2 regions of the Thermostichus sp. MS-CIW-26 genome follow, and region 1 is predicted to be linked to the other one. Evidence: riboswitches for the same ligand, from Rfam matches in the RefSeq annotation. Region 1 holds a riboswitch; the other holds the start of a gene.
What was found. A riboswitch is a leader RNA that binds a small molecule or an ion and turns the genes downstream of it on or off. The one in region 1 is predicted to bind cobalamin.
Positions count from the first base shown of each region.

Region 2: it holds a riboswitch for cobalamin, as region 1 does, so the genes downstream of both, ACVWZU_RS02340 (sirohydrochlorin chelatase) here and metE (5-methyltetrahydropteroyltriglutamate--homocysteine S-methyltransferase) in region 1, are expected to answer to the same signal.

Region 1 is NZ_JBSSBV010000024.1:16,312-20,051, forward strand. It holds gene metE (5-methyltetrahydropteroyltriglutamate--homocysteine S-methyltransferase) at 1-2,153, opposite strand, end outside; cobalamin riboswitch at 2,610-2,814, opposite strand; gene ACVWZU_RS09195 (ABC transporter substrate-binding protein) at 3,058-3,740, shown strand, end outside.
Region 2 is NZ_JBSSBV010000003.1:123,737-127,476, forward strand. It holds gene ACVWZU_RS02335 (hypothetical protein) at 1-720, opposite strand, end outside; gene ACVWZU_RS02340 (sirohydrochlorin chelatase) at 818-1,861, opposite strand; cobalamin riboswitch at 1,892-2,027, opposite strand; gene ACVWZU_RS02345 (heavy metal translocating P-type ATPase) at 2,155-3,740, opposite strand, start outside.

The sequences.
Region 1 (3,740 bases):
AGGCCACAATCGGGATTAACCCAAGTTTGCTCCACAGGCAAGTGGGCCAGTCCTGTGCGCAGCTGCTGCAGGATTTGCTCAACGCTCGGCACCGCAGGGCTGTGGACATCGTAAACGCCGTTGCCCACCTGGTGACGATACCCAGCCTGGGCAATTTGCAGCAGGGTTTTGTTGTTGCTGCGGCTGTTTTCAATGGAAAGCACGTCGGCATCCAGCCGCTCAATGTGCTCGATGATGTCCCCAAACTCTGAGTAGCACATGTGGGTGTGAATCTGGGTTTCCGGCTTGGCCCCGCCGGTAGCTAGGCGAAAGGCATCCACTGCCCAGCTGAGGTATTCTGGCCAGCGTTCTTTTTTCAGAGGTAGCCCCTCCCGCAGTGCCGGCTCATCCACTTGCACCATCACCGCTCCAGCCGCTTCCAGATCTGCCACTTCGGCTCTCAAGGCCAGGGCAATCTGCAAAGCCTGCTCCCGCCGGGGAATATCAACACGGGGAAAGGACCAGTTGAGCATAGTCACTGGCCCCGTGAGCATGCCTTTCACCGGCTTTTGGGTGTGGGACTGGGCTACTTGGAATTCCCGCACTGTCATGGGTTGGGGGCGAACCACGTCGCCGTAGAGAATGGGAGGGCGCACGCAGCGGCTGCCGTAACTCTGCACCCAGCCGTGTTCAGTGAAGGCAAAGCCTTCCAGCTTCTGGGCAAAGTACTCCACCATGTCGGTGCGCTCAAATTCCCCATGCACCAACACATCCAGGCCAATCTCTTCTTGAATGCGGATGCACTTGGCAATCTCAGCGTCAATGGCTGCTTCGTACTCCGCCTGCGAAACCTCCCCTCTTTTGTACTTAGCTCGCCACTGCCGCACCTCTGGAGTTTGGGGGAAGGAGCCAATGGTGGTGGTGGGCAAAGGTGGTAGCTGAACCTGCCGACTTAGGCGCTGCTCGTAGGGCAGGAATCGCTCGAAGTCCTGGAGCTTGAGGTTGGCCAAAGCCTGGCGCACTTGGGGGTTGGGGGGGCTAAACTGCGCAAAGCTCTGCCACTGCTGCTGGATTTCCGCCTGCTGGGCAGCAGTGTCTTCGCCGTTGAGGGCTCGCGCCAGGAGAGCTACTTCGGCCAGCTTCTGTTCGGCAAAGCTGAGGACATTTCTGAGGGGTTCCGGCAACTGGGCTTCCAGAGCAGCGTCGTGGGGCACAAATTGCAACGAAGCGGAAGGCTGCACCCGTAGGTTGGGAGCTACCCCCTGCAGCTCCCGCAGGCTGGCCAAGACGGTCTCAGGCTGAACCTTCCAGACATTCCGAGCGTCCACTACGCCAGCACCTAGGATCTGGTCAGCCGGAAAGCCATAGGTTCTTACCAGATCCAGGGTGTGGCCACGGGTAAAGTCAAGGCTAATGCCGGCCACCGGCAGTTGCACCACCCAGGGGTAAGTCTCCCCCAGGTCATCGAAGTAGGTGACCAAGTGGATAGGGATCCCGGCGGTTGCCAACTGGCGGTAGCTCATTTCCACAGCTTCCCGCAGGCCACTTCCCTGGCTGGTAACCAAAATGGGATCGTGAATCTGGACTTCTGGGATCCCCAGCTGTTTTAACTCCTGGAGGAGATCCCGGTACAGAGGAAGGAGCTTTTCCAAGTCCGCCCGCAGATCCCCAGATCGCTGGCTAAGGCAGAGCAAAGTCACTGGACTGAGGACAACGGGGCTGGTGCGCTCCCCTAGGATCCCTTGGGCCCGCCGAACTCTTTCCAAAAAATCCCCAAAGTTAGGACTGGGATCGGCTTCCGGCTCAATTTCGGGTACCAAGTAGTGGTAGTTGGTGTCAAACCACTTGGTCATTTCCAAAGCCGGCAGGCCCTCCCGCCCCCGCGCCATGGCAAAGTAGCGGTCTAAACCCGACAGACCTCGGAACCGAGAGGGGATCAGCCCCAGCCAGGTGGCCCAGTCCAGTACATGGTCGTAGAGAGTCTGATCCCCTACCGCAATGTGATCAATCCCAGCTTGTAGCTGAGTCTGCCAGGCTTGAGTCTCCAAATCCCAAAAGGTAGCCAGCAGAGCCTCTGACCCTAGGGCACCACTCCAAAAGCCTTCCAAAGCTTTTTTGAGCTCGCGGCGCTTGCCCATGCGGGCATACCCCAATGTCATGGTTTGTGCAGTCATGTTGTGTGCCATCCCAAATACTGAGTTTTCTAATTTTCCTGCGTTCAATTCGCCCTCAACTGGGATCCCGCCCGCCAAGGAAGAAACCGGCTGTTCCTCTCTTGCCTCTGGAACCCCAACAAAACACTGCCTTTTGCGCAAAAAAGATACTCAACGCAGCCAGCGATCGCAGTGGCTACTTGCCAGCCACCAATTGAAGTCAGGAAGCCTGACATCTCACTCTTTCCTTCGCGTAGGCGGGCTGTAGATCTTGATAGATCTTGGTGCAACAGCACCCAAAATTTACTCTCTCCCGGCCAACTGGCTCAGAGTCTTGCTTGGGTTCTTGGACTTATTTCTACTGCTGAGGAGTACCGAAAGCTTGTGGGAGCAACGCCGGGAAAATGCTCAGGATAACGAAAGCAGAAACGAGCTAAAGCCAAGACAGTTACCATCTGTACCTCGCAGATGTTGTGAAGTTTAGAAAAACCATCGGCGGGCATTCTGACTGACACGGTTTTGGGGGACAAGATCTGGATCGGCAGCGAATGACTCTAGAGATTTGCTGCAGAACTTCTCCTAAACCGGATCACAGCTGCGGGACAGCGGCAGATTCTCACTGCTCTTTCCCCGTTTCCTCTGGCGGCTGATCCCCGTCAGAACCGATAGCTGAGCTACATCGTATCACGGAGTTCAGAGACGGGAGTAGAGTGCTTCAATCATCACCAAGCCAGCAGCCTTTGGAGCTACCAGACCTCACCTTTCACCCAGCGGTCTTGCAGGAAGTCATCGGAATCCTCTAAGCATCCTCCCCCCCTGCATTGCTCTCAAGATAAGGCAGTGATAGCTTAGCTGCCATAAGTCTTGTCCAGGAGGCAAGGGGGTTTGCTCCTTTTTGCTGAAAAAGCGACAGATCGGGGTTTCTATGGCATCAAGCTTAAAAGTAACTGTGTGGTCTGTGGGCCTCTTCTTGCTGAGCCAGATGTGGGCTGGATGCGCTCAGAATGCTGCTGAGCGGACAGCTTTCGATCCAAAGCTAGCAGGATCCAGCGATCAAATCGTGCTGGCCATTGGAGGGGAAAGGGAAGAAGGATTTGATCCCACCCTGGGCTGGGGACGTTACGGTTCGCCTTTGTTCCAAAGCACTCTGCTGCGGCGGGACGAGAACCTTGAGATTGTAAACGACCTGGCGACTGGCTACACTGTCAGCCAAGATGGCCTAACCTGGACGGTAACCCTACGAAAGGATGCAGTCTTCTCCGATGGAAAACCTGTCACAGCAGCGGACGTGGCTTACACCTTTAACCAAGCAGCTCGGAGTGGTGGTCTGGTCGACCTAACCGCCCTAAAGGAAGCAGTAGCTATCGACACTCATACGGTGGAGCTGCGGCTGCAAAAACCCCAAAGTACTTTTGTCAACCGCCTCATCACCTTGGGTATCGTGCCTCAACATGCCCACGGGCCTGATTATGCTCGCAAACCCATTGGCTCTGGCCCCTACCGACTGGTGCAGTGGGATGAGGGGCAACAACTGATTGTGGAGGCAAATCCCTTATATTACGGCCAGACTCCTGGCATTCGGCGGCTGGTTTTCCTTTTCCTGGAGGA
Region 2 (3,740 bases), on a different contig from region 1:
ATTTTCCAATTTTTTGCGCTGCAGGATGCACTTGAGTTTTTGCTGCTGCTGCTGGAGTTGAGCCCGCTCTGCTTCTGCGTGTTGCAGTTGGGTCCTTTGGCGTTCCAATTCTATTTTCAGGGTGGTGACCTGGGATTGAAGTTGGCGGAGCTTTTGGCGCAGCGCTTGCTCTGGCGTGGGTTTGGTCGACTCGGAGCTTGGAGAAGGGGAAGATGTTTGTAGGTTTTGCAGATGCTGTTGTAACTGTTGGGCTTGGGCCTGCAGGACTCGAGACCGTTGCTGCTCGCTGCGCAGTTGGGCTTGGGCGCGTTCACAGGTCTGGATTTCGGCTTTCACCCGCTGCTTGATGCGGTCAAGGATCTTTTGATGGCGGAGCTGGGTTTGCCGGATCTCCTGAGCCACCTGCCAAGGGCGAGGATCCCCCTTAGGTTGTCGTGGCTCGCCGCCGTGGTCGGCAGGATCAAAGGGAGATAGGGTCGCCACCAGCGATTCTCGAAAGTCGCTCCAGGAAGCCGATTGCAGACCCATCTGAACCACCTGCCAAACCCCATAGGCAGACCCAATTCCAGCCAGGATCCCAGGGATCCCGGCCAAGGATAAGGAAACCCTGGGCAGGGTTGGCAGGATCTGATCCAGCAGCCCCACCACCAGGGCGAAAACAAAGATCCCGCTCCCCGCGGCAGCGGCACCCGAGACCCAAGAGGAGCGGGAGAGCATCATCGTTTTTTCGTCATCACAACCGCTAGAGCGGGAAAACCAGGTTCAAAAATGGCCTGTCTGCACTCAGTTTATCCCGCCAGCAGCCTCTGTTTCCCTCTTAGGGCACCTGCCATGCCCGTTGGTGGTAGCCCTCTAATTGGGCCCAGGGATCCCCAGCCGCTGCGTGGGTATGGCCGTGGTCGTGGTGAGGGTGGGAATGAGGATGGTGATGGGATCCGTGCCCGTGATGGTGGTGATGATGCTCGTGAGGGTGGTGATGGGTATGCCCAGCTCTGACCTCTGCGCTCACGGCCAGGCGAAACTTGCACAGGTGGCAGTTCATTTGGGTTTGGCCCTGTAGGGCTTCCTGCTCCAGTTGCTGCAGGCTGTGCAGCACCGTATCCACAAGGCCCAATTCCGGCAGCATCAGCCAGTCGATTTCCGACTGTCGTTGTCGTTGTTGTTCCACTGCCGCCTCAATTTTTTTCACCAGCACTCCGGTAAACAGGAAGTAGGGCAGCACGATCACCCGGCGCGGATGCCAGGACAAGGCCCGCTCCAATCCCACGGGCAGGCGGGGATGGGTAATGCCGATAAAGCAAGTTTCCACAGCGGCAAACCCAGATCCTTCCCAAAGCAACCGGGCCAGTTTACAGGCTTCGGCATTGGCCTCGGGATCGCTGGAGCCGCGACCCACAAATAGGAGCACGGTTTCTGCCTCTGGGATCCGCTGCGGTTGGGCGGCCATCAAAGCAGCCAATCGGTCTCGCAGCAGTTGCAGGATCTCGATGCGGATCCCCAGCGGCCCACCGTAACGAATGCGCAACTGGGGATAGAGGGCCTGCAGGCGATCCAGTTCCATCGTCACATCGAACTTGTTGTGGCGGGCCCCAAACAACAGCAGCGGCAGGACCACAATCTCTTGCCACCCTTGGGCAATACACTGCTGGATCCCTTGGGCGATACTCGGCTCCGTCAGCTCCAGAAAACAAGGGATCACCGGTCGATGGGGAGTGAGGGATTGGTAGACTTGGGCCAACTCCAGAAAGGCTTGCCGCCCTTCAGGGTCGCGGGATCCGTGGCCGATGAGCAACAGGGGCAGGGGGACAACAGGAGACTGCCCAACCGCAAGCGGAGGGGAAACACTGAGGGTATTCAACACAAAAAACTCCGTTCCTTGTGAATCGCAAGGGGTACAGGACAACGGCAGGTGGGTGTTCTGGCTGAGGGAGGGATCCCATCACAGTTGCGTCACAGTGGCGGATTTGCACCGCGCTTTCCCCAATCTGCCTGAGCTTTTTAGGTTAGCTTGCCGCTTGCCATTCACCAAGCTCCCGGGGGGGATGTTCTTGTCTGCCAGAAGATAGCCCTGAGGCATGAGCGGTACGGCAGACTCATGCTCAAAGGGCAGCAAAACTGTTGCCGCGCTAATCCCCCTTGCCCCTGGGAGAGGGCCTAACGCCGGCCCGCTGGTCTGGGGGGCTGAAAGTGTCGCAGGCGCAGGGCATTGGCGACCACCGAAATGGAACTCAGGGCCATGGCTGCCCCCGCCAGCATGGGGTTGAGCAACCAGCCTGTAAAGGGATAGAGCGCCCCAGCGGCAATCGGGATCCCCAGCGTATTGTAGATAAAGGCGAAGAAGAGGTTCTGGCGGATGTTGTTGAGGGTGGCCCGGCTGAGTTGAATGGCTGTGGCGACTCCCCGCAGATCCCCCGACATGAGGGTTATATCGCTGGCGGCCATCGCCACATCCGTACCCGTACCGATGGCGATCCCCACATCGGCTTCTGCCAGAGCCGGAGCATCGTTAATGCCATCTCCCACCATGGCCACCCGCCGTCGCGGTTGTCTTAGGCTGCGTATGTAAGCTGCCTTCTGATCCGGACGGACTTGGGCAATTACCCGCTGAATGCCTGCTTGCCGAGCAACCGCTTGGGCCGTGGTGGGGTTATCCCCGGTTAGCAGGATCACCTCTAGACCCATCTGTTGCAGCTGTTGCACTGCCTCAGGAGAGGTGGGTTTGAGCGGATCGGCAATGGCCAACAGCCCCACCAGGCTCTGGGATTGGGCTACGCCGATCACCGTTTTGCCCTGGCTTTCCCAATTCTGAACCCGCTCTGACCAAGAGGGATCCCAAGGGATCCCCATCTCCTGTAGCCAGCTCAGCCGACCGATGCGGATCCACTGGTCTTCCACCCAGGCTTCTGCCCCACTGCCTATCCTTGCCTGAAAATGCTGGGCAAGAGGGATGGCAATTTTTTCCGCTTCGGCTTTCTGCACCACCGCCTGGGCCAAAGGGTGTTCCGAGTGCCGCTCCACTGCCGCTGCCAGGCGCAACACCGTCAGGGGAGAGGAGCCATTAGCCCAAATATCGGTGACGGTAGGGCGACCTTCGGTCAGGGTGCCGGTTTTGTCCAAGACCACCGTGCGCAAGTGGTGGGCCAATTCCAGGCTGTCGGCACTTTTCACCAGGATCCCCAATTCTGCCCCTCGTCCCGTGGCCACCAGGATCGAGGTGGGGGTCGCCAACCCCAGCGCGCAAGGGCAGGCGATGATCAGCACCCCAATCGTGTTCACCAAGGCCAGCGTCAGGTTGTCCGCCAACACCCACCAGAGCACGAAAGTTAGAACTGCCACCCCGATCACTGCCGGCACAAACCAGGCAGTCACCCGATCCGCCACCTGTTGAATCGGAGCTTTGGATCCCTGAGCTTCCTGCACCAAGCGCACGATCTGGGCCAGAACTGTGTCTTTGCCCACCCGCCGCGCCTCCATCACAAAGCTGCCCGTCCGATTCAGCGTTGCCCCAATCACCTCATCCCCCGCCGACTTGAGTACAGGCAGGCTCTCGCCGGTCACCATGGACTCGTCGAGGCTGGAGGATCCCTCTAGAATGACCCCATCCACCGGCACCTTCTCTCCGGGGCGCACCCGGATCCGATCCCCCACCTGCACTTCCCGAATCGGAATATCCTGCTCCACCCCATGGCGAATTACCCTTGCCGTTTTCGGTTGCAGCCCGATCAGCTTGCGAATGGCTT